3 regions of the Thiobacter aerophilus genome follow, and region 1 is predicted to be linked to each of the others. Evidence: predicted binding sites of a transcription regulator. Region 1 holds the regulator's gene; each other region holds the start of a gene.
What was found. Region 1 encodes FliA, which starts transcription of late flagellar genes. Its sites were predicted from a motif close to CTAAAGTTTNNNNNNNNNNNGCCGNTA; they were not measured.
Positions count from the first base shown of each region.

Region 2: motA (flagellar motor stator protein MotA) is a predicted target of FliA. The motif match lies at 6,346-6,372, and genes of this name have one in related genera.
Region 3: V6E02_RS00515 (flagellin N-terminal helical domain-containing protein) is a predicted target of FliA. The motif match lies at 4,668-4,694, and genes of this name have one in related genera.

Region 1 is NZ_JBAJEX010000008.1:75,460-85,681, forward strand. It holds gene flgE (flagellar hook protein FlgE) at 1-32, opposite strand, end outside; gene V6E02_RS10210 (flagellar hook assembly protein FlgD) at 58-711, opposite strand; gene flgC (flagellar basal body rod protein FlgC) at 725-1,138, opposite strand; gene flgB (flagellar basal body rod protein FlgB) at 1,155-1,562, opposite strand; gene V6E02_RS10225 (GGDEF domain-containing protein) at 1,714-3,510, opposite strand; gene flgA (flagellar basal body P-ring formation chaperone FlgA) at 3,627-4,325, shown strand; gene flgM (flagellar biosynthesis anti-sigma factor FlgM) at 4,554-4,868, shown strand; gene V6E02_RS10240 (flagella synthesis protein FlgN) at 4,934-5,434, shown strand; gene motD (flagellar motor protein MotD) at 5,559-6,377, opposite strand; gene V6E02_RS10250 (flagellar motor protein) at 6,424-7,164, opposite strand; gene V6E02_RS10255 (RNA polymerase sigma factor FliA) at 7,219-7,917, opposite strand; gene V6E02_RS10260 (MinD/ParA family ATP-binding protein) at 7,947-8,825, opposite strand; gene flhF (flagellar biosynthesis GTPase FlhF) at 8,841-10,133, opposite strand; gene flhA (flagellar biosynthesis protein FlhA) at 10,130-10,222, opposite strand, start outside.
Region 2 is NZ_JBAJEX010000001.1:64,035-74,256, forward strand. It holds gene ppsR (posphoenolpyruvate synthetase regulatory kinase/phosphorylase PpsR) at 1-595, shown strand, start outside; gene V6E02_RS00365 (TrmH family RNA methyltransferase) at 578-1,375, opposite strand; gene V6E02_RS00370 (pentapeptide repeat-containing protein) at 1,363-2,283, opposite strand; gene senB (selenoneine biosynthesis selenosugar synthase SenB) at 2,764-3,732, shown strand; gene V6E02_RS00380 (class I SAM-dependent methyltransferase) at 3,714-4,424, opposite strand; gene motB (flagellar motor protein MotB) at 4,462-5,397, opposite strand; gene motA (flagellar motor stator protein MotA) at 5,404-6,264, opposite strand; gene rnhB (ribonuclease HII) at 6,423-7,022, opposite strand; gene lpxB (lipid-A-disaccharide synthase) at 7,015-8,169, opposite strand; gene lpxA (acyl-ACP--UDP-N-acetylglucosamine O-acyltransferase) at 8,186-8,959, opposite strand; gene fabZ (3-hydroxyacyl-ACP dehydratase FabZ) at 8,956-9,393, opposite strand; gene lpxD (UDP-3-O-(3-hydroxymyristoyl)glucosamine N-acyltransferase) at 9,399-10,222, opposite strand, start outside.
Region 3 is NZ_JBAJEX010000001.1:89,062-99,283, forward strand. It holds gene fliK (flagellar hook-length control protein FliK) at 1-370, opposite strand, end outside; gene V6E02_RS00490 (DUF2802 domain-containing protein) at 398-769, opposite strand; gene V6E02_RS00495 (flagellar protein FliT) at 1,000-1,341, opposite strand; gene fliS (flagellar export chaperone FliS) at 1,344-1,793, opposite strand; gene fliD (flagellar filament capping protein FliD) at 1,818-3,179, opposite strand; gene V6E02_RS00510 (flagellar protein FlaG) at 3,266-3,643, opposite strand; gene V6E02_RS00515 (flagellin N-terminal helical domain-containing protein) at 3,734-4,588, opposite strand; gene V6E02_RS00520 (glycosyltransferase) at 4,883-10,222, opposite strand, start outside.

The DNA.
Region 1 (10,222 bases):
TTGAGACCGGATAGACCCTGCTGGAAGCTCATTGCATTCTCCTTTCGCTGGCTGGCCTTACATGACCTGTTTGATCTGGGACAGCGTCACTGCGCCCAGATCGAGAAGATTCAGTTCCACCTGCCCGCGGTTCAGGCTCACGCTGGCCACGGTGCCATGGGACAGCGGCGTGACTGTTACGACCTGGCCATTGGCACGTGCCTTAACCTCGAAGCGATAGGTGCCGCTGGCGGCGGGTTGCCCGTCATCGCGCACACCATCCCACTGAAACACGTTCACGCCGGCTGGCTGCGCGCCCAGGTTGGCGCTATGGACCAACTGACCGGCGGCGTCCTTGATCACCACCAGCACCTGATCGGCGGGGGCCGAAAGCTCGAAGCCTGCCAGCCCCACACCATCGCGCAGCAACAGCGTGCTCCCCTCGGTGAGCACGCCGCGGCCGATCATGCCGGCGGCTTGCAGGGACTGCGCCTGAGTGAGCGCACCCGCGATGCTTTGCACCAGGTCCGCCAGCTTGTTGATGCCGGTGACGGTGGAAAGTTGTGCCATCTGGCTCGTCACCTGGGCGTTGTCCAAGGGGTTCAAGGGGTCTTGGTTCTTCATCTGCGCCACTAGCAGCTTGAGAAAGCGATCTTCGCTGGCGGCCACGGCATCGGCTGAGCGCGCAGTCTGGCTGCTGCTGGCGGTGACGGGGGAGACGGCGGTGGTCATGGCAGGCGTCCTTTCACTGACCCAGGGTCAGCAGCTTGAGCATCATGGCTTTGGTGGTGTTCATCACATCCACGTTGTTTTGGTACGAGCGAGAGGCGGAGATCATGTTCACCATCTCGTCCACCACGTTCACATTGGGGTAGGTGACGTAACCGTCCTTGTCCGCTGCGGGATGGCGCGGGTCATACACGCGACGCAGGGGGGAAGGATCGTCCACCACCTCGCGCACCGCCACGCCTAATCCGGCCTGCACGCTGCCCCCACTCATGGGAATGGCTTCAAATACGACCTGTTTGGCGCGGTAGGGGCCGCCGTTGACGCTGGTGGCGCTCTCGGCGTTGGCCAGATTGCTGGCCACCACGTTCAGGCGCTGAGACTGGGCGGTCAGCGCGCTGGCGGCAATGTGGAACACGTTGAACAGGGACATGATGGGTCCTCCTGGGTTACTGGGTGCGCAGCGCCGCTTTCATGTGCTGGATCTGAGTGTTGAGCACGCGCACGATGGCTTCATAGCGCAGTGCGTTCTCGGCGAACTGGGCGCGCTCCCGGTCCATGTCCACGGTGTTGCCGTCGATATTGCCTTGGACGTCACTGCGGTAGCGCACCTGGGCGCCCAAAGGGTTGGCGCTGTTGCCAGGTAGATGGCGCGGATGTGTAGTGACCAGGCTGCCGGCTGCAGCACCGCCGTCTATGACCCGCTTCAACTCCGCCGCGAAGTCGATGTCCATGGCCTTGTAGTGGGGTGTGTCGGCGTTGGCGATATTGGAGGCCAAAAGCTGCTGTCGGAAGCTCGCGAGCTTCAGTGCCGCGGCGTGGCCTTCGAACAGACGATCCAGTTTGTCCACCATCATCGCACCTTTCCTGATCTGCCGAGGCGTGACTAGCAGCAAGCGTGCCAACGCTCGGACGCGGCCAAAACCCCAGAGGAAGAGGTGGTTGCAGCAGGCCACCGGCAACACCTGCCGGCAGCTTGGTGGGTGCTAAGCGGCAAACTTTGCCGCTTCAGCCGGCAGAACTTTGCAGCGGTTTGGCGAGAAAGACGCGATTGCGGCCGGCCTGTTTGGCGCGGTAGAGGGCTTCGTCGGCGCGCGCGATCATGGATTCTGCGCTTTCACGCCCTTCCCGCTGGGCCACGCCGGCGCTGAAGGTGATGAGGATGCGCTGGTTGTCGTGGAGGAAGAAATGCTTGGTGAGGTTGCGCTGTAGGCGGGTCATGATCTTGACTGCGTCTTCTGCCGTGGTGTCCGGCAGGATGATGACGAATTCCTCGCCGCCATAGCGCGCGACCACATCGGTGGGACGCAGGATGTCCTTCACTACCTTGGCCAGGTGGACGAGCGCCTGGTCGCCCGCCTCGTGGCCATAGGTGTCGTTCAAGCGCTTGAAGTGGTCCACGTCCAATAGGGCGATGGAAACGGGTAAGCCGTGCCGCTCGGCACGGGCGAATTCCCGCTCGAAGGCATCCTCCAAGCCACGCCGGTTGAGCGTGCCGGTGAGATAGTCCTGGTACACCAGTTCCGAGATCTCGCCTAGCTCCGCTTCGAGTTGTTTGATGCGTGCCTCGGCCGCTTCCACTTGTTGCCGGGCGGCGACCAATTCGTCGTGGGAGCGCACCATGTCCAGATGCATGCTGCGCGTGTCGGCCAGGATGTCTTGCAGGATCTGGTTCAGGGTAGGCAGGTCCTCGGTGCCACTGAGGATTTCCGTGTAACGCTCGATTTTCTTGCGATAACCACCAGTGCTCTCCGACATTTCAGTGATGCGCTCGATGAATACCGTCACCAGATTCTTGAGCGTGGTCTTCGCCTCGTTCAGGCTATGTTTGAGAGTGCCCTGCTTGAAGATCACTTCCTTGAAGCGCTTTTCCGCATCGGCGATCACCCGTGCGTTAAGCGGGCGGCTGATGATGTCCTGGACCACGGTGAGCTGGCCGCGCAACCATTGATCGTCCAGCAAAAGCTCGCTGATGTTTTCGATCACTAGCCTAAGCAAACGCATCAGGCCATCCAGCACGCCCGCCTCGGCCTCGGTCTGCAGTTCCAGTTGGATCCAGAACTGACGCAGGGCTTGGGAGAGGATGGCGAAGTCCTCGGGTGTGCGGGCGTTGCGTGCCTGTTCGGCGAGACGCTCGGCTTGTGCCGCCAACCTGGGCACATGGCCGAGGCGCGGCAGCACACCCTCTCGCAGCGCCTGGGCCAAGAGCTCCGCCAGCAGGGCGGGCAGCTCTTCCACTAGCGGGACGTTAATCGGCGCGCCGCGGCGATCGATGGGAACTTCCGGGATAGGCGGGGCCAGCTTGATGTCGGAGGGGCCACTGGCCCCTTCTGCCCAGACCCGCGTGAGCGCAGCGAGCTTTTGCGCGAGGACTGTGGGATTGCGCCCGAAATTGATGAGCACCCGTTCAAGTGCTTCCTTCTTGCGCGGCGTGGTCAGACCCAACTGTTTCAAATCCCACTGGCGAATCAACTCGCGAATGATCTCCGCCCAGTTGGCTGGTGCCTCTTCCTGGGGTTTGACCAGGCTTCCCAGCGTGCTGCCGAAGGTTTCCCAGTCGCGCGCTTCCACCGCCTGGGCGAGTTGGCGCAGGCGTGGCGCCTGAGCGGGAAGCTGGCTGCCCAGGCTTTCCAGTATCCGCGCCAGATTTTCCTCCACCCCTTCCGCTGCCGCCGTTTCGGGGGCCGTGCCTGCCAGTTCGCGGTAGATGCGCTGGTAGTTTTCGGGTGTGGGAGCGATGCGCCGCGCTGCGAGTTGTTTCAATGTTTCGCGCGCGAGTTCGGTGGGGTTGCTGGCTGGGGGCATGCTGTTCGGTTTTCCTTCAAACGACGCTTGCGGGCGCCACTTGAGGCCCCTGCGGGGCGGGCGCAGCCTGCTACAATCGTACTGTGCTCGATTCGGCTCGTTCTCATTTGCGACGCATGACGCGCGCAACTTTAGCGCGCCTGCGGCGCTCAATCCAGCTTGGACTGATGCTGCTGCCGGCATTCAGCGCGCTCGCCGCGCCGGATACCCTGCGCCGTGAGGTGGAGCGGTTCGCATACCAGCAGCTTGCAGGGCAAGCGGGCGAAATCCGGGTCGAGGTCGGAAGCGTCGATCCGGGGCTTCGTCTTCCTGCCTGCCAGCGCCTGCAAGTGTTCTTGCCCCCCGGAGTGCGTCTATGGGGCAGCGTAAATGTGGGTGTGCGCTGTGCCGCCGGGGCGAACTGGACGGTTTACGTACCGGTCACCGTGCGCGTGCAGTTGCCAGTGGTGACGGCCGCCCGCCCGCTGCCCGCCGGGCGCCAGCTCACTCGCGAAGACCTGGTGGTACAGACACAGGAGGTGACCGAGTTGCCAAGTGGGCTGCTCACCGATCCTGCCCAGGCGGTGGGCCAGACCCTGAACGTAGGCTTGCTGCCGGGCTATCCCCTGCGCCAGGACATGCTACGTGCGCCGCTGGTGATCCGTCAGGGGCAGATCGTGAAGCTCATCGCCCAAGGAAGCGGCTTTAGCGTGAGTGCGGAAGGACGGGCCCTCAACAATGCCAGCGCGGGTCAGAGTGTACAGGTCCGCACCGCCTCGGGCCAGACAGTGAGCGGGGTGGCGCGCCCCGATGGGAGTGTCGAGGTCAGTTACTGAAGGGCTTGGTCGCGAACGCAGCCATGGGCTGGTGGTAAACTGAGACGTTGTGAGCTCCGGGTGTCGAGCCCGGTCCCGCCCCTGGAAGCCTTGCCTCGCGCGGCCTGCGTGGGAAGCGGCCCCATGGCGAGATTGTCATGGGGCGCGCTCAAGTTTCAGGCTTTGCCGCCGAAAACCCTGGCAAGGCGGGCTGCCTTTCCCGCTCCACTGATAGCGAAGGGAAATGCCTTGAAAATTGACAACTCCTCCAAGCCGGTGGGCAAGACCCAGGCCACCCAGGCCCCGGCGAAGAAAGCCGGGGCAGGTCGTGCCAACCGCCCAGCCACCTCGTCCGCTGCGTCGGAAAAGGTGGACATCAATCCCCTATCCTCGCAATTGCAGGCCTTGGAAAGCGAGCTCGAGCGGGTCGAGGTGGTGGACACCGCCCGCGTCGAGGCCATCAAGCGGGCCATCAGCGAGGGACGCTTCAAGGTCAATCCGGATGCGATCGCCGATCGCCTGATTGCCACCGTCAAGGAGATGGTGTTAAGCCGCAAGGGCTAGGGGAACGGCGTTTTACTCGGCGCGCCACGATTGCGCCGCCCGGAAGGTGGCGATAGGTCCACGCCATGACACAGGATTCCGCCTTGCAACATTTCGAGGCCCTGACCGCCGCGCTGCAGGCGGAGCAGATCGCTTACCAGACCCTGCACGCCTTGCTCCGTGAAGAACAGGCCGCCCTGTCAACGGGCGATGCAGACGGGCTGATGGCACTCGCCCAACGCAAATCGGCGCAGGTGGCTCATCTGGCGCAACTGGCCGAGGCGCGCAACCGCCAGTTGGTGAACCTAACGGGGCAGCCCGATCAGGCGGGCATCGCAGCCTGGTGTGATCGTTTCGATCCGGCGGACAGAAGCGGTGTGCGCAGGCTCTGGCACGCATTGCTGGAAGTCGCGCGCGCGGCGCGTGCCCTAAACGAGGAGAACGGTGCGCTGATCCAGGCGCGCCTGCAACACAACCAGCAGGCCCTGGCGGTACTGCACGGCGCCGCGCAAGATGTGGCGCACGCCTACGGCCCGGATGGGCAACCCTGTCCTGGCCCCGCGGGTCGGCCCTTGGGCAAGGCCTAGCCGTGCCTTATGCAGGATGCTGTGGTTGCCGCTTGCGGTGAACGACGGCAACGATCCCGCCTGACGTTCGCGGCCTGGCGGGAGGGCGAGAGATGAACGCGCAGAAAGCGGGGTTCCCCGCGGCTCATTTCCCGTTGCGGTTGTCTAGCACGCCCGCTATTGGAATGTCTTTCACTTTCTCCGGCGTTTCCGCGATCACAAGCAGCGTCACGCGCCGGTTGCGGGCCCGGTTCTGTTCGTCCGTGTTGGGTGCCAGCGGCCGGTTGTCGGCATAGCCCACCGCCACCAGCCGGTCGGGACTCACGCCATTGGCTTCAAACAGGCGCACCACGCTAGCGGCGCGCGCGGTGGACAGCTCCCAGTTGGAGGGGTAAAGGGCGGTGTTGATGGGGCTGTCGTCGGTATGGCCCTCCACCTGGATCTTGTTGGGCACCTGGGCGAGCAATTTCGCGACCGCCGCGAGTACCTTCACGGGTTCGCCCTGGAGGGTGGCGGAACCCGGTGGAAACAATACCGCCGCGTTGATCTCGATGGTGACGCCCCGCTGGCTTTGGGTGACGCGCACCTGGCCTTCTTTAATGAGTGGCGCCATGACCTGCAGCAAATCCTGGGCGATTCTTTTCATGTTCTCGGTCTGCTTGCGCAGGCGTGGGTCCGGCTCGCTGTCGGGTCTTTTCACCGGCGCCGCCTTGATCGGCTGGGTGCCGGTTCCTGGGGAGAGCCGGGCTTCGAATTCCACGGGGTTGATCGAGGACGGCGCATTGCGGAAGGCGTTGATGAGGGCATCCGAGAGCACCCGGTATTTGCCTTCATTGATGGAGGAGATGGCATACATCACGACGAAGAAGGCAAACAACAGGGTGATGAAGTCCGCGTAGGAGACGAGCCAGCGCTCGTGATTCTCGTGGTCTTCGTGGCGTTTGCGCCGCATGCGGGGGCTCATGATCCTCCCATTATCGGCAGCGCGCCTTAGGTCTTGAGTGCCCGTGTCAGGCCAGGTAGCCCCGTAGCTTGCGCTCGATGAGGCGGGGATTTTCGCCGTTGGCCACTGAGATGAGTCCTTCCACCAGCATGTGGCGCAGGGTGATCTCGCGGGCGATGAGGCTTTTGAGCTTGTTGGCGATGGGCAGGAACAGCAAATTGGCAGAACCCACGCCATAGACCGTAGCCACGAAGGCGACGGCGATGCCGCCGCCAAGCTTGGAGGGATCGGAAAGGTTTTCCATGACGTGGATGAGCCCCAGCACCGCACCCAGGATGCCGATGGTGGGGGCGTAACCGCCCGCGGATTCCCATACGCGCGCAGCCTGGCGCTGCTGGTCCTCGTAGGCGTCGATCTCCACCTGGAGCGTGTCGCGCAGAGTCTCCGGCTCGGCACCATCCACCAGCATCTGCAGCCCTTTCTTGGTGAAGGGATCCGTCACGTCGTCGATCAGGGGTTCCAGGGCGAGCAGGCCGCCCTTGCGCGCGGTGCTGCTCCATTGGGTGATGTTCTGTATCAAGGGCTCGGCGTTGAGAGGTGGTGGCACGAATACCCACTTCACCATGCGCATACCGCGCAGAAAAGTGGGCAAACTGCTTTGCAGCATGACTGCGCCCGCCGTGCCGCCAATGACGATGACGAAGGCCGTGATTTGCATGAGCGAGCCGACATGGCCGCCTTCCAGGATCTGGCCGCCGAGGACGGCGGCCAGGGCGAGCAGGATACCGATCAGGCTGATGAAATCCATGGGCTGCTCAGATGGTGACTGGAAAGGGCGGCGGCACGGGGGAGGGGACCACGGTCAGCTCTCGAGCCACTCCCGGAGCTTGGCGCGCAGCCGCGCCACCGCCTGGGTATGGAGCTGGCAGACGCGGGATTCAGTCACTCCCAGGACCTCGCCGATCTCCCGCAGGTTGAGGTCCTGCTCGTAGTACATGGCCATCATCTGGCGCTCTCGCTCCGGGAGGCTCTTGATCGCTTCCACGAGCATCTGGCGGAAGCCCTGGTCTTCCAGGATGCGCAGGGGATTGTCGGCATCCGTGGCATGGTGGCGCTCGAGAAAATCCGCCCCTTCCGAGTCCTGCAGATCCTCGTAGTACACGAGCTGGTGGCCTCGCGCATCCAGCAGCATCTGCTGATAGTCGGCAAGGGAGACGTTCAGCTCCTGAGCGAGTTCGGATTCCGTGGGCGGACGGCCGAGAGACTGTTCCAGCTTGCTGATGGCGGCTTCGATCTGGCGCAGATTCTTGCGCACCGTGCGCGGCAGCCAGTCGGCGTGGCGCAGCTCGTCCAGCATCGCACCGCGAATGCGTTGCACGGCGTAGGTCTCGAACTGGGCTCCCTGGGTGCCATCGTAATGGTTGGCGGCGTCCAGCAGCCCGATGAGCCCGGCCTGGATGAGATCATCGACCTGCACGCTCGCCGGCAGCCGCGTCATGAGATGGTAGGCGATGCGCTTGACCAGTGGCGCGAATTTCTCGACGTATTCCTCTTTTTTCAAGCGCTTCCCTTGGCGTGTGCGGGCCCCCTTCAGAGGTGGGCGTTTTCTGCTGCGAGGCGGCTTGTCATCACGAGTTTGTGCACAAACGCATCTGGCTTTTCGGTGCCGTCATCAGGCCACGGCCAGGACTCGATGGCTTGCGCGAGCTGGCGGCTCGCGGCGGCTGCGCGGCTGTCCGGGAAGGCATCCACCACGCTGCGTCCCAGACGATCGGCCTGGCGCGCCTGGGCATCCATGGGCAGTTCGCCCAGCCATTCCAGCCGCACTCCAAGGTGGCGGCCGGCCGTCTGCGCGAGATTATTATAAATGGCCTTCGCTTGGCTACCAGCCCTGACTTTTGCCATCACCACATGGAAGTGGCGCTGGGCGAAGCCGCGCGCAAGCCGCTTGATCAGCGCATAGCTTTGCGTGATGGCCTCCGCCGCGCCGCAAAGGACGAGCACCTGTTCCTGGGCGGCGAGTTGTAGCGCCAGGCTGGCGGGACGGCCACCTGCCAGAGGATCGAGCAGCAGCACGTCCACGTCTTGCGCCATCCGGGCGAAGGCCGCGCTCAAGGTTTCCTGGCCAGCTAGATCGAGGCTGGGCAAGCGCGCGAGGGCATCGCCCAGTTCCAGCCAGGCCACTCCCTGCTCACCGTGTGCCACGGCTTGGTCCAGCGGGCGAGCTCCACGCAGGACGGTGGCGAGGTCGTGGCGCGGGGTGGGGGCGAGATCGGCTGGGATGCGGTGCCGCCGTTCGCTCATGACCAGTATGCGCCGGCCCCGCTGGGCCAAGGCAGCGGCGAGCCCGTAGAGCACCGTGGTCCGGCCCACGCCTTCCAGGGCCGCGGCGAGGGCGACCACGCGCAGGGCGTCGGGGCGCAACAGTCGCCGCAGCCCTTCGGCCTGGTCGGAGACGAAGGCGCCCATGTCAGCGGCCCACGCTCACCACGTCTGTGGCGCCACGCTTTCGCTTGGACCCTCTTCCGCAAGCGCACCGGCCGCCGCCACGAGGGAGAATTCCTCGGGACGCGGGGTGAAGGCCGGATCTTCCCGCGGTGGGCGGAAGGCGCGGTCGATGAGGTAGCCGGCGTGGGCAAGATGCAAATCCTCCGGCACGCGCTGGCCATTGGTAAGAAAATGCACCGGCAGTTTGTGGCGGATGGCCACGTCGAGCACCGGTCCCAGACTCATGGCTTCATCCACTTTGGTGAGGATGCAGCCTGCCATGCCGTGGCCGCGGTAGGCCGTGACCACGTCATCCAGCGTGCTGCCGTGGGCGGTGGCGGACAACAGCAACAGACGTTTCACCTCGCGCCCATGGCCACACAGAAGGGCGATTTGCTGGGCGATGCGCCGGTCGCGCTGGCTCATGCCCACGGTGTCGATCAACACCAAATGGCGGTCGGCGAGATCGCTGAGCGTGAGATTGAGATCCGTCTCGTCCTTCACCGAGAACACGGGCACGTTGAGAATCTTGCCGTAGATGCGCAGCTGCTCATGGGCGCCGATGCGGTAGGTGTCGGTGGTAACCAGGGCCAGCCGCGACGGACCATGCTTGAGGGTGCAGCGCGCAGCGAGCTTGGCCACGGTGGTAGTCTTGCCTACGCCGGTGGGCCCCACCAGCGCAAATACGCCCCCTTGCTCGATGAGATCTTCGCCCGCGGACACACAGCGTAGGTTGCGCATCAGCGCCGCCTTGGCCCAGCGCAGGCCGCGCTCGAAATCAAGCTCGCGCGGCATCGCCTCCATGAGCTGACGCGCCAGAAGCGGGCTGAAGCCTGCGGCGAGCAGGCTACGCATCACTTCCAGCTTGAACGGCTCCCGCCCCTTGAGCTCATTCCAGGCGAAACCCGCGAGCTGCCCTTCCAGCATCATGCGGATGGTTTTCAACTCCTGCGCCAGACCTTGCATAAGCTCCGGGGCGATGGTGGCCGCGGGCGGCGTCGGCGTGGCTTGTGCTGCCGTAGCGGGTGCAGGCTCGCGGCCGGCAGGCCCGGCTCTGGGGGTGGAGGCCGGCACGGTGAGCCCTGGAATCTCGTGACGTGCGCTGACGGTGGTCCGCGCCGGCGGCACCGGGCCGGTGAGGGAGGCCACGTCCTCTTCCGCGACCGCCATGATCTCCACGCCGCCGGGAACGGGGCGGTTGCTCAGGATCAGGGCATCCGGACCGAGGGCATCGCGTACCTGACGCAGCGCCTCGCGCGTGGTGGGCGCGGAGAATTTCTTGACGATCATGCGCTAGCTCCCAAAACGGCGGTGACCTTCACGGTCTTGGTGTCGGGGATTTCGGCGTGGGACAGCACCTTGAGCTGGGGTGCCACGCG
Region 2 (10,222 bases), on a different contig from region 1:
CGACCCGGCACTACGCGACCGCTTGGCGCGTGCCCCCGCCCTGGTGATGGATGTGTTCGATCGCTTCCTACCCCCGTTGCAGGCTGAGTTGGGTACGCCTCCCGCGGGTGCAGTGGGTCGGCTGCATGGGGTGGGCGGTGCCTACGGCAGCCGCATCGACGCGGTCAATTTCGCCCTGGCCCACGATGACGGTCTGGGACAGCGTCTGCACCAGGCGGATGTGGTGTTGATCGGTGTCTCGCGCTGCGGCAAGACACCCACCTGTCTCTATCTCGCGCTGCAGTATGGGCTATATGCAGCCAATGTCCCACTCACTGCGGAGGATTTCGAGCGGGGACGGCTACCTAGTGCGCTGGATGTGGTTCGGGCGAAGCTGTTTGGCCTATCCATCCGGCCGGAACGTCTGCACCAGATCCGCGAGGAGCGACGTCCCGGCAGCAGCTATGCGGCGCTCGCCACCTGTCAGCGCGAGGTGCAGGCGGCAGAGGCATTGTTCCGCCGCCTGGACATTCCCTATCTCGATTCCACCAACATGTCGGTGGAAGAAATCGCCTCCAGCCTCGTGCACCGGCAGGGCCTACGGCCGCGCTTGTAACTGGCGCACCCTTTCGAACAGACAGACGGCTGCGGCCGCAGCCGCGTTGAGGGATTCGATGCCGCCTGGCATGGGGATGCGCACGCAGCACCGGGCCGCGGCGAGCAGCTCCGCGCTCAAGCCCGCGCCCTCGTTGCCGAAGGCGAAGGCGACGCGGCCACGCAGATCGAGATCGTAAAGAGAGGCGCGGGCGGCGAGACTGGTGGCGATCACCTCCCCTGGAAATGCCCGTGCCACCGCCACGAGATCGGCGTCTTCGTAAAGCGCCAGCGCGAACTGTGCGCCCATGCCGCCGCGCAGGGCGCGCGGTGACCAGGCATCGGCACAACCCTTGGACAAATACACGGCGTCGGCCGCGGCGGCCGCCGCGCTCCGCAGCATGGATCCGAGGTTGCCCGGATCTTGGATGTCTTCCAGCAACAAGGCGAGCCGCACCTCACGGCGAGGCGCCGTCGGAATCGCAATCAGCGTGAGCACGCCGCTGGGCGTATCCACCGGCGCAAGCGCATCCAACAAGGCATCGTCGAGAAGGGCGATGCGCCGCGCATCCAGTCCCGCAAGTAAAGCATGCGTGGCAACAGTGTCTTTTAGCCGCGCCGCGAGGAGCACCCGTTCCGGCACGCCGCCGGCGGCACGAAATGCTTCCAGCAGGTGCCAGCCATCCAGCACGGTCCGCCGCTGACGGCGGCGCTCGCGCGCCGAGGTCAAAAGCTTGCGCACGCTGCGCACCAGCGGATTGTCGGCTGAGCTGATACGCACCGGCGCGCTCACGGCAGACACACGCCCACCGACTCGGGCAGACAGATGCGACCATCGCTCCACAAGGCCAGACCGAGACGCGCATCCGTGAGATCCACGGCCTCAAGACGAGCGCCGCGCAGATCGGCGCGGGTGAGATCGGCATGCTTAAGGCTCGCGTAGGCCAGGTTCGCGCCCTGGAGGCTAGCGGCCTGCAAGGTGGCGCCTTCCAGATTGGCATAGCTCAGGTCGGCTCCACCCAGGTTGGCGTAGGCCAGCCGGGCAAGACTCAGGTTGGCGCTATTAAGATGGGCACCCGCGAGCATGGCGCTGGAAAGATCCACGCCGCGCAGCCAGGCACCGTTGCGGTCGCAGCCGGCCCAATTGACCTGGGGCCCGGCAGGCGCGCGGCAATCGGATGTGGCGCGCCCGAGATGTACCTCGATGGGACGCACCGGAGCGAACCGGGCCGCGGCCCAAATCACCAGCGCCGCCAGCAAGACGAGCAGCAATCCCATGCCCAGGAAGCGCTCGCGGCGGGCGGCGAGTTCCTGTTCCAGTTCCGCGTGGCGCTGGCGCAGCAGCTTGAGCTCGGCACGCTCCGGTGCGCGCCGTTCACGGCGGCTGCGTTTTTCCCCTGCGTCAGGAAACGGTCGCGGCTGGCGGGTGCGCCGGTCGGGTAGACGCCGTTCGTCCAACCAGCGCAGCCGCGCCCGCCGTCTTTCCTCCTGCCATTCCGGCAAATCCGTGGGCGGCCGTGCAGATTCCGCGCCGAGCCAATCTGTGCGCTGTCCAAGGGGAATCCAGGCGAGTCGGTCCAGGCTGATCTCGTCCTCCGGCCGCAGGCGACCCAACAGGAGATCACGCCGGAGCCACCTTTCCGGAAAAGGCCCACTCACCCGACCCTGCCGCCGCAGGTACCAGAGGCTTTGCAACTTCATGTCCGGCATGACGTGCATAATGCAAGGAAGATTGGGTATAGTGGCGACCGCACGCACGGAGTTTAACCCAGATCATCCATTAGACCGGCGCATGCCCCATGAACTGCAGGACAAATGGATAGTCTGGGTTTAACCCAGGATGTCCCTTGTCGAGGTTGACGAAAGTAGGTGATGGGCTCCGCCTGGACCGTCATTCCCGTGCAAGCGGCCAGGTCGCTGTGGCCGCAGCTCCACCGGTTCCTGGGTTATGGGTCGCCAGCGGCACCCGGAATGGCGACGAAGGCGCCCTTCCCGCGCAAGCGGGAATCCAGACCAACCTCGCCAAGGCGCGGGCGGGGTCCTGGATGCCGGCTCTCGTTTTGCTCGGTGGGAATGACGGTAGAAGCGTCATCCTGGCGGCAGCTCATTACGTGGCCATCCGCCGCGGTGACTGGTTGGCCTTGAGGCAAACGCCACTGGCGCCACCCGAGCCCGATCGATCCGCACGCCATGAGAATCGTCATCGTCACCCCCGCCGGCCCGCGCCAGCGCACTGGCAACCGCCAGACGGCCTTGCGCTGGGCACGCTTGCTGCGCCAACTGGGGCACCAGGTATGGATCGCCACGCGCTGGGAGGGCCAGCCGGCGGATTTGCTGATCGCGCTCCATGCGCGCCGTTCCCGCCGCTCCATCCACCGTTTCCACTTCCGCCATCCGACGCGTCCGCTGGTGGTCGTGCTCACGGGTACCGATCTCTACCGCGATCTCCCCCACGACGCGGCCGCGCGCCGCTCCCTGGACATGGCCAGCCGGGTGGTGGTGCTCCAGGAGGAGGGCCGCCGCGCTCTTTCGGGCCGGTGGCGGCGCAAGACCAGCGTGGTGTATCAGTCCGCGCCTGCCGGGCAACCGCTGCCGCCTGATCGAGACTTTACCGTCTGTGTGGTGGGTCACCTGCGTGAGGAAAAGGACCCTTTCCGCTGCGCCCAGGCTCTCTGCCATCTGCCCCCCACCTCGCGCATCCAAGTACGGCATCTTGGCCGGGCGCTGGATGGCGCCCACGAAACGCAGGCACGCTACCTGAATGCCAGCCTGCCTCGCTATCACTGGCTGGGGGAAGTGGATCGGCGCCAGGTGCGCGCCATCATGCGGCAAAGCCGCCTGCTGGTGGTGAGTTCCCGCATGGAAGGAGGCGCGAACGTGATCGCAGAGGCGCTGGCAGTGGGGCTGCCGGTACTGGCTTCGCAGGTGCCCGGCAACGTGGGCATGCTCGGACGCGATTACGCCGGTTATTTTCCAGTGGGCGACGAACGGACTTTGGCGATGCTTCTTGGCCGGGCGGAATCGAACCCGGCCTTCCTCGCATCGCTGGCCGCCCAGTGCCAGCGACGTGCCAGACGCATGACGCCGGCGCGTGAGCGACGGGCGCTTGCACGGGTCATCGACTCGGCCCGCCGCCGCGCTCAGAAACGCCACAGGTAGAGGCGTTGCCGGCCACCGGTTTCGATGATTTGGTCCGCGGCCACCCCGGGCACCGGAAATTCCACGCTGATGAAAAGGCTGCCGGGGCGCATTTCGGCACGCACCTTCTGCCACAGCTGTGGCATGGCCGCCGGCGAGAGGTAAGCGAACACCAGGTCGTAAGACTCAAGAGGAAGGCGCCAAAAGGAACCCCAGCGCAGTCGCAGATTGGCTAAGCCCCAGGCGCGCATACAGCTCGCCAGCCAGGGCAGCGGCGCCGCCTCGATGCCTTCGAATTGCAGATCCGGGCGGCGACGCGCGAGATACAGGAGCGGCCCGCCTAGACCCGCGCCTAGATCCAGCACCCGCCCGGAGACCGGCAGGTGCGCTTCGATGGCCTGCCACACAGGCTGCCCCGACAGGTAAAGGGGCACGCGGCTGCGCCAGGTGCTCCAATAGATCAGGCTCAGCAGCAAGAATGCGGCCAGAAACCACGCGGGCGCGATCTCCAGCGAGGCCACCAATAGCAGTGCAGGGACGAAGCCAAACTGGATGGGCAGCCACCACCAGGGCAAGCGCAAGGCGGCGGCGAACGTGGTCGCGCCGAGACTGTGGAGCAGAAACCAAGCTGCGGCGGGTAAGGCAAAGAAGAAAGCCAGGGTGGCCACCGCCAGACCCGCCCCCAGCTGAGCCAAGGCAGCCCGCAGCGCCACCGGCCAGTGCCGTGGCCCGTTCCCGAGCCGTGTCGGTTTAGGGGCGGGCGGGAGGGATGGCCGCATCCGGATTGGCCTTCAGGGCCTCGGCCGACAGCTCGAGTTTGCCGCCATCGCTGCGCACCGCCTGTTCCGTGCGCTTGTTCATGACGATGATGCTGATGCGACGGTTGATGGGATTGAAGGGATCGTCCTTGTCAAAGGGCACCGCCGAACCCAGACCCACCACGCGCAGGATCTTGCCTTCGTTGATGCCACCGTTCACCAGTTCCCGGCGCGAGGCATTGGCGCGGTCGGCCGACAACTCCCAGTTGCTGTAGCCCCGCTCGCCACCCGAGTAGGGCGTGGCGTCGGTATGGCCCGACAAGCTGATGGTATTGGGTACGTCGTTCAATACCTTGGCAATCTCGCTCAGGATCGCCCGCGCGTAAGGTTCCAGCACTGCGCTGCCCACCTTGAACATCGGGCGGTTCTTCTCGTCCACGATTTGGATGCGCAAGCCCTCGCTGGTGATGTCGATCAACAGCTGCTTCTTGAACGGCTTGAGGGCGGGATTGCTGTCGATGAGTTTTTCCAGCTTGTCCTTGAGTTTCTCCAACTGCTGGCGCTCCAACCGTTCCTGCTCGGCACGCGCGGCCTCCAGGTTCACGGTTTTCTTCTTCTGGGGCGTGTCGGTCTTTTCCACCTGGCCGGTTTTGCGTGATACATCGGTGCCGCCACCTTTGATCACGGATGAGGCATCCCCCGCCCCACTGCCACCGGATAGGGAAATCTTGAGGGGCGCCTTGAAGTATTCGGCGATACCCTCGCGTTGGGCCTTGGTGGTGGAACCCAGCAGCCACATGAGGAGGAAGAAGGCCATCATGGCGGTGACGAAGTCCGCATAGGCGATTTTCCACGCACCCCCATGGTGGCCATGGGCGGCCTTCTTGATCCGCTTGACGATGATGGGACGTTGGGAATCGTCACTCATGGCGCGTCACTTGCCTTTGCGGCTCTTCACTTCTTCCTCCAGCTCGCTGAAGCTGGGCCGTTCGGTGGAGTAGAGCACTTTGCGCCCGAATTCCACCGCCATCTGCGGCGCATAGCCATTAAGGCTAGCGAGCAGGGTGACCTTGATGCACTCCAGGAACTTGGTTTGTTCCGCGAGGCTGTGCTCCAGGCGTGTGGCCAGTGGCCCGACGAAACCATAGGCGAGCAGGATACCGAGGAAAGTTCCCACCAGGGCGTGGGCGATCAGCATGCCTAGCTCGGAGGGTGGCAGGCCCACCGATTCCATGGTGTGCACCACCCCCATCACGGCGGCGACGATACCGAAGGCAGGCATGGCATCTCCCAGCTTGGTCAAGGCATTGATGGGCACCTCTCCTTCGTGATGATGGGTTTCGATCTCGTTGTCCATGAGGTTTTCGATTTCGAAGGCGTTGAGACTGCCGCTCACCATGAGGCGAAGGTAGTCCGTGATGAAGTCCATCACATGGTGGTCAGCCAGGATGGCTGGGTATTTAGAGAACAGTGGACTCTCCTGGGGCGACTCCACGTCGCTCTCGATGGACATCAGGCCTTCCTTGCGCACCTTGGCCAGCACCTCGTAGAGCATGGACAAAAGATCCATGTACAACGCCTTGTTGTACTTGGAACCCTTGAACAGTTGGGGCAGGGCCTTGAGGGTGGCCTTCATGGGCTTGCCGCCATTGGCCACCACGAAGGCACCGACGGCGGCCCCACCGATCATGAGGAGTTCCAGGGGTTGCAGCAGCGCGGCGATGTGACCGCCGGAGAGGATGAAGCCGCCCAGCACGGAGCCGAGGACGACGATGTAGCCGATGATGACGAACATGAGCCAGTCTCTATAGCGAACGAAGAGGCGGCAGCTTGTCGGGATCAACCGTGCGGCTAGGCACGGACTGCCTAAAGACAACTACGGCATGAATACTGCGATCTTTAGGGTCGCCTTGCAAAAGCGTGCGGCCCGCGCCGCGCGAGTCAGACGCCTCCTCAACACTTGCCACTGGCGGCGAGCACACGCGCTACCGGTGCGAAGCTTCTGCGGTGTTCCGGACAGGCGCCGTGACGGCGCAATGCTTGCAGATGATCTTTGGTGGGATAGCCCTTGTGCCGTGCGAATCCATAGACCGGATAGAGACGGTCCAGATGTGCCAACGCCCGGTCGCGCGCGACCTTGGCCAGGATGGAGGCGGCGGAGATCTCGGCTACCGTGTCATCCCCTGCGACGATGGTTTCCACGCAGGCGGCAAACCCCGCTGGCAGCACGGGCGCGCGATTGCCGTCCACGCGCACGTGGGTGGGCGCCACGGGCAGGCAGGCCAATGCCCGCTGCATGGCCAACAGGCTTGCCTGCAGGATGTCGAGGCGATCGATTTCCCAGGCCTCGGCGCGGGCGACGGCCCAAGCCAGGGCATGGCGAGTGATGTCGCGATAGAGGGACTCGCGGCGCGCCGGCGTGAGTTTCTTGGAATCCTTGAGCCCCGCGAGGGGACGTCTGGGATCGAGAATGACCGCCGCGGCATAGACAGGTCCCGCCAGGGGTCCCCTGCCCGCCTCGTCCACGCCGCATACCAGCAGCCGTTCAGCCACGCTGCCCTTCCAGGAAGGTGGCGATGGTGGCCGCTACCTGCTCTGCATTGGAGCGACGCATCAGCTCGTGCATGCGCAAAAACTCTGCCTCCAGCCCCGCGCTGAAGCGGGAATGGGCAAGCAGGTTGCATACCGCCTGGGCGAGATTTTCCGGCGTGGCGTCATTCTGTAGCAGCTCGGGTACCACGAACCGACCCGCGAGGACGTTGGGCAGCCCCACGTAGGGCAGATAGCGCCGCGGCCACATGAGACGATAGGTGAGCGTGGGCACGCGGTAGGTGATCACCATGGGACGTTTCACCAATGCTGCCTCCAGGGTTGCCGTACCGGACGCCACAAGCACTGCGTTGGCTGCGGTCATCGCAGCGTGGGCGTGACCGAACAGCATGCGTAGCGGGAGATCCTGGGCCTGTTGGGCATAAAGGGCGGCCTCGAAGCGATCCCGTGTCTCGCGCGTGACCAGTGGGACCAGGAAAGACACACCGGGCCGCAGGCGCAGGATCGCCTGTGCGGTCTTGACGAAGAGGTCGGCCATCAACGCCAGTTCGCTTTGCCGGCTGCCCGGCAGGAGGGCCACGATTTCTCCTTCCGGCGGCAGCCGCAGAGCCTCACGGGCCGCTGCCCGATCGGGCACGAGGGGCAGTAAGTCCGCCAAGGGATGACCGACATAGGTGGCAGGAATGCCCGCCGCTTCGTAGATGGGCGGCTCAAAGGGAAACAATAGCAGCATGTGGGAGACCGCCCGCCGAATTTTGCGCAGGCGCCCCGCGCGCCAGGCCCACACCGAGGGGCCGACGTACTGGAAGGTCGGAATGCCTGCGGCCTTGAGGACGCGCGCCAGCCCTAGATTGAAATCGGGCGCATCCACCCCGATGAAGAGATGCGGCCGGTTAGCGAGGAAATGCCGGCGCAGACGGCGTCGGATGCGCAGGATGGCGGGCAGATTCCTGAGGGCTTCCACGTAGCCACGCACCGCCAAGGTTTCCAGGGAAAACAGAGATCGTACGCCAGCTGCGATCATCTTTGGGCCGCCGATGCCTTCGAAGTGCGCGCCGGGCAGCCGGGACTTGAGGGCGGTGACTAGATGGCTGCCCAGCAGATCGCCGGACGCTTCTCCCGCCACGATGCCGATGCGCACCTGCTCCATGGGCCGCGCGCCGGGATTAGCGGATGATGCCGCGCGTGGAGCGGGCAAGAAAGTCCACCAGCAGCCTGACCGCCGGCTCTGCCTCGGCTTGACGGGCAAGCGCTGCTTTGGCCTCTTCCAGGGTGAGGCCGGCGCGGTAGAGTGTCTTGTAAGCCTGCTTTAGGGCCGTCAGCGTCTCGGGCGAGAAGCCGCGCCGGCGCAATCCTTCGGTGTTGAGTCCGTGCGGCTTGGCACCATCGCTACCCGCCGCCGTGACATAGGGCGGGATGTCTTTGAAGACCGTGGTGTTCACCGCCGTCATGACATGCGCGCCGATCTTGCAGAACTGGTGCACCCCAGTGAAGCCGCCCAGGATAGCGTAATCATCCACCTCCACATGGCCAGCGAGATTGGTGCAGTTGGCGAAGATGGTGTGGTTGCCGACGATGCAGTCATGGGCGATGTGCACGTAGGCCATGATCCAATTGTCACTGCCGATGCGTGTGACGCCACCACCCTGGACCGTACCCACGTTGAGGGTGGTGAACTCGCGGATGGTATTGCGGTCGCCAATTTCCAGGCGTGTGGGTTCACCTCCGTATTTCTTGTCTTGGGGAATCTCGCCGATGGAGGCGAACTGGAAGATACGGTTGTCGCGCCCGATGCGGGTATGACCGGTGATCACGGCATGCGCCCCGATGCGGGTGCCGTCGCCGATTTCCACGTGTTCGCCCACCACGGCATAGGCGCCGATCTCGACGTTCGCACCGAGACGGGCACCGGGATGAACGATAGCGGTGCGATGGATCATACGACCTTGCGCACCGTGCACATGAGTTCGGCCTCGGCAGCGACGGTATCTCCCACGCGCGCCTTGCCCGCAAACTTCCAGATCCCCTTGATGGCGCGCAGGAATTCCACTTCCAGCAGGAGCGTATCGCCAGGCCCAACCGGCCGCTTGAAGCGGGCACCGTCGATGCCTACGAAGTAATACACGGAGTCGGCATCCGGGGTCGTGTTCTCGCTCTTGAAAGAGAGAATGGCGGCCGCCTGGGCCATGGCTTCCACGATCAGTACGCCTGGAAACACCGGCCGGTTGGGAAAGTGGCCCTGGAAAAAGGGCTCATTCACACTGACGTTCTTCACCGCCACGATTCTTTTGCCGGGCTCGATCTGGTCCACGCGATCCAGCATCAGGAAGGGATAGCGATGGGGCAGATATTTCATGATCTCGTTGATGTCCATGGCACTCACGGCTGTTTCCTTTCCAGTTCCTGAATTCGCTGTTCCAATGCACGGATGCGCTGCGCCATCTCCTCGACCTGACGTAGCCGCGCCTGCATGCGCATCCACTCGCGGTGCGGCTGTGCCGACCACACGCCGGTATAGGTGCTGCCGGGCTCGGTGATGGACTTGGTGACGAAGCTGCCCACGGCGATGGTCACGTTGTCCGCAATGGTCAGATGGCCGATGATCCCCGCCGCGCCACCCACCATGCAGTGGCGGCCGATGGTGGTGCTGCCCGCCACACCCACGCAGGCGGCCATCACGGTGTGGGCACCGATGCGCACGTTGTGAGCGATCTGGATTAGGTTGTCGAGCTTGACACCCTCTTCGATCACCGTGTCATCCAGGGCACCGCGGTCGATGGTCGTGTTGGCGCCGATTTCCACGTCGTCCCCGATCACCACTCGGCCGATTTGCGGAATCTTCACCCAGTGTCCGTCTTCCGGCGCAAAACCGAAACCATCGGCACCGATCACCGCGCCGGCATGCACGATCACCCGCCTGCCGAGAATACAGCCGTGATAGATGGTGACGCCGGCATGGAGCACACAGTCCTCGCCCAGCACCACACCCTCCCCCACATGACAGCCGGCACCGATCCGGCAGCGTGCGCCGATGCGCGCGCCGCGGGCAACATGTGTTAGAGGGCCGATGGCGGCGCTGGCATCCACTTGGGCGCCATCTTCCACCACGGCGCTGGAATGGATGCCCGGCGCGAGGGCCGGTGGCGGGTTGAAGAGGGCGAGTGCCCGTGCCAAATAGGCGTAGGGGTTGGCCACGACGATGC
Region 3 (10,222 bases), on a different contig from region 1:
CCCCGGTGAGGCTGTTCGCGCGGGCGAGCAAGGCGCCGATGTGGCGTGCGGCATCGCTGAGATTGACCGCGGGGCGGGCTTGGCCGGCTTCATGGACCAGCACGAAGGTTAAGCGCGGCTCGCTCGCCAAGAAGCGCAGCGTCACCTGGGCCCCAGGCTGGGTGTCGCGGGGCAGGTTGAGATCCAGGTGCTGGCCATTGACCTGGACCAGAAACCGGCCGCTGGGTTGCTGCGAGAGCACCGTCCCACTCACCTGCTGCCCCGGCGTGAGCTTGAGGAAAGTTTCGGGCAGCCGCTCCGCTCCTTCCACCAGGGGTGTGGCGCCGCGAAGCAACTGCTGGAGCTGGGCGAGGACGTCATTGACCGGCATGCGCGACTCCCTGCCCGCGAGGGAGGTTCAGAGGTGACCACCCCGCTGCATGGCGACGATGAGCTCGGCCTCCGCGCGGGAAATGCCGCAGGAGGCGGCCACCTCGGCCACGTCCAGCCCCTGCTTGGCCAAATGGAACGCCTTGGTGTAGGGGGTGGCAGGCGTTTCTTCGGGGGCACGGCTCGAGGCCTGCTCGAGGCGATTCAGACGTTCCCGCAGCTCGGCCAGCTCGCGCTTGAGCTCCATGAGTTCGCGCGCCTGCGTGCCCCGCCGCCACAGTCCACCGCCCTGCCCGCGCGAGGAATACATGAGAAGCAGCAGCTCGGCGATGTACACACCCAGGATCACCATCGCGCCGATCAGGACTTCTTTCCAGGTGAGAACGAATGCGCCTTCCATGACGGCTTCCTCCTACACTGCTTCGTTGCAGGATTATATGCTCGCCTCCCATCAGGCGTAATCGTCTATGTGGTCGGCTGGCACGCGTGGCCTGGACGGCTCGGACGACGGTTGACGGCGGCGTTGACGCTGACGCGGCCATTCGGGTCGGCGCGGCATGCGCTCCGGCTTGACGGGGAGCAGGTCTGGTACCTGCCCCAGGGGCGTAGGCGTAGCCAACCGCTCCCCACTCATGGTGATGCTTGCCAGCCGCCAGGGGCGCTCTGGTAGGCCACGGCAAGCTGACGCTGGGCACGCAGGGTGGCCAAGATGTCCTGCATCTCGGCCATCCAGGTCTGGCTGAGACGAGTGATTTCCTGGTCAGCCTCGACAATCGCGTGGATACAGGCATCTTTCTCGGCGGCGCAGGCGCCGAAATCCAGGTCTGTGCTGGTGAGCGCGTCGACCGCGGCCCTACGCGCCCGTTCCAGCTCAATGAGCACGTCCCAGTGCCCCGCCTGGGCGGCAGCCAGCATGCGCCGCGTGGTCTCCAGGATGGCGCGGTACTGGGCGAGGGCTTGGCGAGCGTCCATGGTCAAGCCCTTAGACTCAGGCCGGCAGGCGCTTCCGCCATCTGGGCGACGGGAAGCTGCTGGCGCTCGCGCGCGGCGAGTGCCACCCAGGCTTCGCGCAGGTTGCCCAATAGGCCCATCACCTCGTCCAGCCCCGCCGGATCGTTCCTGAGGTTGGCGCTGGCCAGCCGCCGCTTCATGTAGTCGTAAAGGGCCTCGAGATTGCGGGCGATCTCCCCACCCTTCTCATGATCCAAGACCGACCGCAGGCCTTCCACGATGCCGATGGCCTTGGAAATCAGCGCCCCTTTTTCGGCCAGTTTCATTTCCTGCATGCGGCCCTTGGCCGAGGCGAGGGCGGCCAGCGCACCGTCATAGAGCAGCACGATGAGCTGCACGGGGCTTGCTGTGGCGACGGCGGTCTGCAGATCCACGTCCGTATAGGCAGTGAGCGCCCGATTCATCGTGTTCATGGTGGTTATCCGTCCTTTCCTGGGTCAGCGAGGGAGTGAAGAGAGCGCGCGCAAAAGCTGGCTGCTGGTCTGTTGCATGCTGCCCAGCATGGCATCGAGCGCGGCGAACTGGGCGCGCAGGCGTTGTTCCATGGCGTCCAAGCGTACCTGGAGCTGAGCCTTGCGTTGCTCGATGTCGGAGATGCTCGCGTTCAGACTCTGCGTGGTCGCATCCAGCACGCCGTTCGTCTGGAGTAGATTGTCAAGCTGCGTAAACAGACGCTGGGCAAAGCCCTGGGTGTTGTCCGTCAGCAGGTTGATGACGCTATCGAGCTTGTTGCTCACCGCGGCATTGAAGTCGGCACTGTTGAGCGCAAGCTTGCCGTCCTTCTGGAGGCTGATGCCGATCTGGGCGAGATAGTTGAAATCATTCCCGGGCAGGTTCACCGAAGCATTGAACACACCCAGAATCTGGGACTGGATGGTGAGCACCGTGTTTTGCGCCTCCAAGGTGCCGCCTTTTTGGTGCAGCTCATCCATATCGCTGACGAGCTTGTTGTAAGCATTGATGAAATCGTTCACCTTGGCGGTGATGGCGTCCCGATCCACCGCCACCGTCAGTTGAGTACTGCCCACGGCCTTGAGATTGAGGGTTACGCCCTGGATGACGCCGCTTACGCTGTTGGAGGCACTTGTAATGCCCGTCAGCCCATCGACGGTCAACACGGCATCCTGCGCTGCCACGGTCTGGGTGAGGTTTTGCCCGCCGGCCACGTAGGATAGGCGAGAAAGCCCGAGATTGTCGGTATTGTTGCCATCGCCCGTATCGGTCACCGCCACTGTGATGGCTTTGGCCGCGCCGGTATCGTTGGGCGACAGTACCAGGCGGTAACCCGTGCCATCGTTGAGCAACGTGGCAGATACACCAAAGTTGCCGGTGGCGGAGTTGATGGCATTGGCAATGCCCGCCAGCGTGTTATTGCTGCTGTCGATGGTGACCGTGAAGCTATTTGTGCCGTTACTCAGAGTGAGCGTGCCTAAGCCCACCTGCGTCGTATTGGTGTCGGCGAACGCGCCCGAGACGAGCTTCTGCGCCTGCGCAAGCTGGGTCACAGTGATGGAATGGGTGCCCGGTAGCGCAGTGGCGTCCGCCGTGGCGGTGAAATAAACATCAGTAGCCGGTATCGCCTTGAACACCTGGAAATCGGTTCTGTCCTTGAGTGCGCCAATGGCGCTTTGCAAGGCGGCGAGATCGCTTTTCAGTTTGCCGTAAGCGGAAATCTCGCTGGTGAGCAGGGATTTCTTCTGGTCGAGGACATTCAGGGGCCGGCGCTCGATGGCCATGAGCTGGGAAACCAGCCCGTTCACGTCCAGATTGGAACCGATACCGGCAGATGAAATCGCCATGACACGCTCCTGTCTTGCCTGTTTGCTCCGATGGATGGCATGGCGCTCGCGCGCCATGCCAAACGACTTGCCTAGATCTCAGCCAATCAAACCTTTGATCGGAACAGCACACCCTGTGCCGAATCCAGGTGTTTGGCGATGGTGAGCGCCTCTTCCGGTGGGATTTGGCGGATGACCTCGCCACTTTCCCGATCCACCACCTTCACCACTACCATTCCGGTGTCCTGGTCCACCGAAATTTTCAAGTCGCTTTGGGCGGACTGGATGAAGGCATTGATGCGCTCGACCGCCTGCTTCACCACCTGGGCGTCGGCTTGTTGCCTCTGTCCAGGCGCGGGAAGCAGTAGTGTGGTCGCCGGAGGCGGCATAGGTGGCGGCGTCTCGGGCGAGACGTTTGGCGCCGCCCCTGAAACACCACCCATCCGCATCCCCGGACCCAAGGGGGAGATGGAACCGTTGGACATGGCCTACCCTCCGTTCGTGCGGGGAGCCGAGCGGGAAGGACTTCGCGCCAGCGCGAGGCCCTCCCGTTTCGGTCGTCCGCTGTTCCGGATTTACCGCAGCAGCGTCAGCGCCGTCTGCGGCAGGGCGTTGGCCTGGGCCAGCACTGCCGTACCCGCTTGCTGCAGGATCTGTCCGCGGGTAAGCGCCGCGGTCTCGGCCGCGAAGTCCGCATCCATGATACGGCTGCGGGAGGCTTCCAGATTCTCCACGTAGTTTTGCAGGTTGGCGATCACCGCCTCAAAGCGGTTCTGCACCGCGCCGAAAGTGGAGCGAATGGTGGAAATCTGGGAAATATCCGCATCCAGGTTGGCCAAGGCCGCTGAGGCATTGGCCTGGGTAGTGACATCGATGACGCCTGTCGCGCTCAGGCTGCCGCTGTAAGTCCAGAGGCCAGCCGAACCATTCACCGCCAGGTTGGTGGTGCTCACGCTCACCTGGTTATCCGCTGTTCCGGATGCGCCCACCTGGAACGTGAGGGTCGAAGCGCCAGACAGCAGCAGGGTGCCGTTGAAGGAGGTGGTCTGGACGATACGCGAGATTTCCTGAGTGAGCTGGTCCACCTCTTTCTGTAGCTGCTTGCGGTTGGTATCGCTCAAGGTGCCATTGGCCGCCTGCACGGCGATCTCACGAATCCGCTGCACGTTGCGGGCAATTTGGCGCAGGGCGCCTTCCGCGGTCTGCCCCAGGGAAATGCCGTCGTTGGCATTGCGGATCGCCTGATTATTGCCCCGAATCTGGGCGGTGAAGGCCTCCGACACGGCGAGGCCTGCAGCATCATCCTTCGCGCTGTTGACCCGCAGGCCGGAAGACAGCCGCTGCAGGGTTACCGCCAGCTGGCTGCTGTTGGTGGCTAGGTTGCGCTGAGCGTTCAGGGACGCGATGTTGGTGTTGACGATCAGAGCCATTTTTCGATCTCCTTATACAGGTCATCCCGCATGGCGGCGGGCACGGCTGGCGCGCCACTCGCGCTGCCGTCATGGCCTTTAACGGCGCTTGCGACTTGAACTTTAGGGCGAGCCAGCGCATCGTGCGGAGTTCACTACAGACCTCCCCTACGGGTTGTTTTTCACGGCGCTGACAAGGCGCGCAGGGAAGTCGGCTTCTGGAGCCCTTTGTTTGCCTACTGCTGGCCTCTCCGCGCCGAGAATGCGCGATGTATCCCTGTGGGGAAAGCCCGCTACTGAGACTGGGAGTCAACGCTACCGGGTCAAGGCGCGCAGCCATTCATCCAGATGGTTTTCCAGCAGGTAGTGCCGGCGTACCCATTCTCGAAGTTCGTCACCTTCCGCTTGCGCGGCATCAAGGTCATGAATGCGCTCGCGGATGGCTTCGACCCAGGCCTCGGTGGTGTTCGGAACCCGTTTCACCGGTGCGTCGCGATAGGGATGGATGTCGGTGCACACCACAGGCCATCCTAGGATGCCGTATTCCAGCAGGCGCAGATTGCTCTTGGCTTCGTTGAAGGCGTTGATGGCAAGGGGTGCCACGGCCAGATCCAGGTCCAGGCTCGCCAGCTTGGCGGGATAGTCATAGAAGGAAACGACAAAATCGTGATACTCGCGTACGTGAGGACGGAGCGCGTCGGGACACATGCCAAAGAACACCCAGTCCACTTCTTGGGCGGTCGCTTTTACCACATCGGCTATGAGAGCTAGATCCCCGGCGTGCTGCTGCGCACCCGCCCAGCCCACGCGGGGTTTTCGCCCCACGCGGCGCCGTGACGTGAGATGCCCCCAGATCGCGTTTTCCAAGCGGTTAGGCAGGACGCGCACATCCTCGTGCATAGTCCGGCATAAGTTTGCGATAGGCTCGGTACTAACCACCACCCGATCGGAGAGGGACAGCGCTTTGCGTAAACGGGGTTTGACGTCGCGCGGCATATGCCGATGGAAAGAGTTCTCGGGAGGCAGTTCCGTCACCAGATCGTCCAGCGAGAAGACGAGTAGCACGTCTTTATTGTATTGCCGGTATTGGTGCATGGCCTTCAGGTGCGCATCTCCGAGCGTGGCATGCAATACGAAGGTGTCGGGCTGGGCACGCGCCAGCTCGACGGGCCAAACCACCCTGCTCTCGAAATATTTGCCACCTTGAACGACGTCACCATGGGCGAGCCCGGCCCGGCTCAGGGCGCGGAACGGGCCAATGATACGGTACTCCCCGGAACCGCCGGCTAGCGGCAAGCCCAACAAGCGGGGCCGGTCGTGAAAATTCGGGTCCCAGTCGATGACCAGCGTGCTTTCCACTTCATACCCGGGTGGCAACAAGCTGAGATGGCGGTTGTAGGCAGGATCGGTGGCCAAGACTGGCAGCCAACGCTCCAGCATCACAGCCCGTTCCTGCTCGGCACGCGCGTAGTCAGTGGCAAGTTTCATAAGATCGACCCCAGCGCTCTTGATGCTGCTCGACCCATGGTGCACCACCGTAGCATACGGGGTCCAGACGACCTTGTAGCCTGCGCGCCCAACCTTCAAGCAAAGATCGACGTCGTTTAACAACACTTTCAGATGATCTTCATCCATTTCCGCGACCTGCTGGTACACGGTTTTCCGTACCAGCATGCAGGCCGCGGAGACCGCCGAATAGTTTTGATCGACGAGGGCACGTTTCATGTAACCCGGGTCATTCAGGCCCAGTCTGCCGTTGAAAGGATGATCAGCAACGCCGTGAAGACCCAGCACGACACCAGCGTGTTGCAACTTGCCTGTCTCGGGATAAACTAGCCTCGCCCCGACGATTCCCACCTCTGGCCGCTGGCCGTAGTTCAACATGCGTTCCAACCATTGCGGCTGAACGATTTGGGTATCGTTGTTCAAAAGTAGCAAATAGTCGCCCTTTGCCTGCCGAGCCGCCAGGTTGTTCATGGCGGAAAAATTGAACGGTGCGTCATAGGACAGCAGGCGCACCCGCTCGCCGTGGGTCTTTTCCAGCTCGCGGTAATAATCCAGCACGTCAGGGTCAGTGCTTTGGTTATCGACGATGATCACTTCGTAGTAGGGATAGCTCGTCTTTGCCAAGAGGCTTTCCACGCACGGCTTGAGAAACTCTAGCTTGTCCCGGTTCGGAATGATGATGGAAACCAAGGGTTGCTCTGCATGTGCGTACGTCACGCGATGCGTGCCAGGGATGTAACCCGGAGTCACTTCGCCCGCAATTCCAGCCCGGCGCAAATGGGCGCGGACAGCCTCCATCGCTGCCTCGTCGCTTTTGGTGAGCATCCCTGTTTCCGGCAGATGAACGAGGACATCGGCAATGTGTCCAATAGCCTCCTCTCCCACTCGGTCGAGCACGCGCAGGGCCAAGTCATAGGTTTCGGCACCTTCCAGAGTGGAATAACCACCAGCCTCAAGCACGGTATCGGCGCGAACCGTGAAGGGACCGATGTAGTCCATGGAGCGGAGCAAATCCAAGTTGAAGTCTGGCTTGAACCAGGGCTCTGTCATCCCACCATCGTGCCCACTCCGGTCATGGTCGCTATAAATGAGGCGCCAGTTCATTCTCGAGTTGATGTAATCACCCATCCGGAGCATTGCATGGGGCTCGAGTCGCGCCCCAGGAAGAAGGCACCAAAGCCACGCTTGCGACAAACCCGCCAATACGACATCCACTGCTCGCTTGCGCTCGGAAACTGTGCCCGCCTGAATCCACACCAGCTGAGGAATCGTGTTAAATGCTGGGTCTGGTGAGGGCACGGGCGCTACGACAATAAGTCGCCAATTTTTATACAGTTGCAGCGCTAAGGAATCTACCGTGTCCGCGAGTAGCCCCAACTCATTTCCCCCAACCACGACCAGACAAACAAACTCCGGCTGGTTACCCCATTTGGTCATCATGCGCTCGGCAAACAACTCGCCATCGATTTCTTGCAAGCCGTGTTTGCTGCGCCAGATTTGGTACCGTTCAGTTTCGCCGCGCAATGCGTCGGATCTCGTTATCGCACCCGTAGGTCTCACGTAGCCAGCCTCGACCAGCGCCAAGCGCTCGGTACGTGCCCGTGCGGTAAGTTCGTCGGCCAGATCTCGGCTGCGCTCGTAGATGTCGCGCCAAGTCACGGCAAGGTGCTCCTGACCCAACCCAGTGCGTTGTTGCTGTAAACCTTCGCGCACTCGCACTTCGACCGATGTATGTGCCAGATGCTTTGGGCGCGAATAGCGCGCCAACCGTATGAGATATTCCCAATCCTCGAGCACCGGTAATCGGTCGTCGAAGAGACCAGCCTGACGCACGAGTTCCCAGCGATGTGCCCAAGTACAGATCGGAATATAGTTGGCCACCAGCAGCCGCTCCCGTGAGAAATCTAGGTGAGCGTACGGATTGTGCCCGGCGCCAAGTACCGTGCGCTGGCCGTCCGGTTCAATGCGCTCCGGAACGAGAACGGCATCGGTGTAGACAAAGTCGCACCCGTCCTCATGCAAAGCTGCGACCACGGTCGATAAGTGATCGGTCCGCCAGAGGTCATCGTCATCGAGATAACAGACGATCTCGCCGCGCGCGAACTTTAGTGCCGTGTTACGGGCTGCGCCAGGACCGAGCGAGCGCGGATGGCAGAAATAACGCAGGCGGCTGCGCTCGGGGTCGGCGGCGGCGACGATCGCCGCGACGTCCTCGCCGCCGTCGTTGACCACGATTCCTTCCCAGTTCGGATAGTCCTGGGCCACGAGCGAGGCGAGCGCATCGGCGAGCAGGCGCGCTCGGTTGTGCGTAGGAATGATGACAGTCACCAGCGGCCCGCCTGGGTCGTGGTGCAAAGCCAGCGGCTGCTGCGCCGCAGCCTGGCGCGCCAAGGTCGCGCGCGCCCAGGCGAGATCCTCGGCGCGATAGAGGGTCGGGTTGTTGAGCATGATCTGCGCGCGCTTTTCCTCAAAGTGCGCGAGCGCATGCTGGTAGAGCCCGGTGTCGTGCCGGCGATAGAGGAAGAGCGGCTCCGGGATATAGCGCCCGTAGTAACCGCGCGCGCAGGCGGCCACCCAGAAGTCCCAGTCCTCGCAACCTTTGACGTTGTCGCGGTAGCCACCCACATCCTCCCACACGCAGCGTCGGTAGAGCGCGCAGTACGAGATATGATTCTGATAGGGTAGCCGCACCGGATCATAAGGCGCGGCTTTGACGAGTTCGGTGACCCCATCGAAGTCCACTCGGTCGGTGTAGGCAATAGCCACGGTGGGGTCTGCCTCGAGCGCGGCAACACAGCGCTCGAGCATAGTCGGCGCGATCATGTCATCGGCATCGAGGCAAAGGATGTATTGACCGCGTGCTTCTCGAATGCCACGGTTGCGCGCGTGTGCAGGCTGGCCCGAGTTCGGCTGCCGGATAACCCTAATCGCCACCTGACGGCAGTCTGCCACAAGACGTTCACACACTTGCGGAGTATCGTCCGTGGAGCCGTCATCCACGATGATGATTTCAAAGTCTCGAAAGGTCTGCGCAAGTACGCTGCCTACGGCCTCGCTCAGATAGCGCCCGTAGTTGTAACAAGTGATGACCACCGAGACCTTGGGCGAGCACAGACTATCGGAAAGCGCCGCGGTCGCCTCCAACGCTGCCCCTGGGAGGGCAGCCGCCGACCGCCTGCCCTCCTCGACATCAACCCGGTCTGCCCCATCGGCGAGCTTGCGCCAGGCGGCAAAGGCCTCCTTCACCACCGCCTTCATGTCGGCGTAGGGCTCGGTCTTGACCAAAAACGGCATGATGTAGGTGTAACGCGCGCGGTGCAGCGGCGCGCGCTCGGGCGTGTCGTACGGAACGAATTCGTCCGGCCCGTGGTTCTTAAGATAGTTCGGGTCGATGCCGTCACAGACCTCGCGCGCCCCGCAACGGGCGCATGGTTCGCCGAAGTGCTTGAGATTCGCCCCACGTACGCCAGTCACCCGTACACCGTTGTCGTGCTGTGCCTGCGTGGGGCGGAAGGTCAAATAGTCCTCAATCCCGCCCTCGCGCACCGGAAGCCTCGCGGCACACTGTGCTGGCGTACCGCCAAAATGGCCGGCCGCATTCATCCATTCATAGGGGTCGTACCGCACGCCAAGCATCCCGACCAAGTTCTTTTCCATGCCGCGCACTGCACACAAGGGCGCGTAGCGGATATTGACGGCCACATCGTTCGACTCAAGAATCGCCACCGCCTCGCTGAGGTACGGATGGATGTCGCTATAGCGCGCCTGCACGCCAAAAGCGCGCCCGTCGCGGTTCCATTCGTAATAGGCATTCATGATGATGAAATTGTGCAGATAGATGCCGTGCCGCAGGATCTCCCGCGCAATGTCCGGCAGATGGCGGTAGTTCCAATCGACAACCGTGGTGTTGCTCGTGAACTGGAAACCCTTTTCGTCGAGATACTCCATGGCGCGGCGCTGTCTTTCCCATGATTCGCCAGTCAGTCTTTCGAACAACGCCTCGTCGACGGCATGCATGGAAAAGAGAAAATTCACCAGCCCCGCCTCGAGCAGGTCGTCTATGAGCCGCTCGTTCTGGCAGTTTTTCATGCGCCGCATGAGGTACTGGCCGAGAGTGATGATGCGCCCTTTGAGTCCAAGTTCCTGATG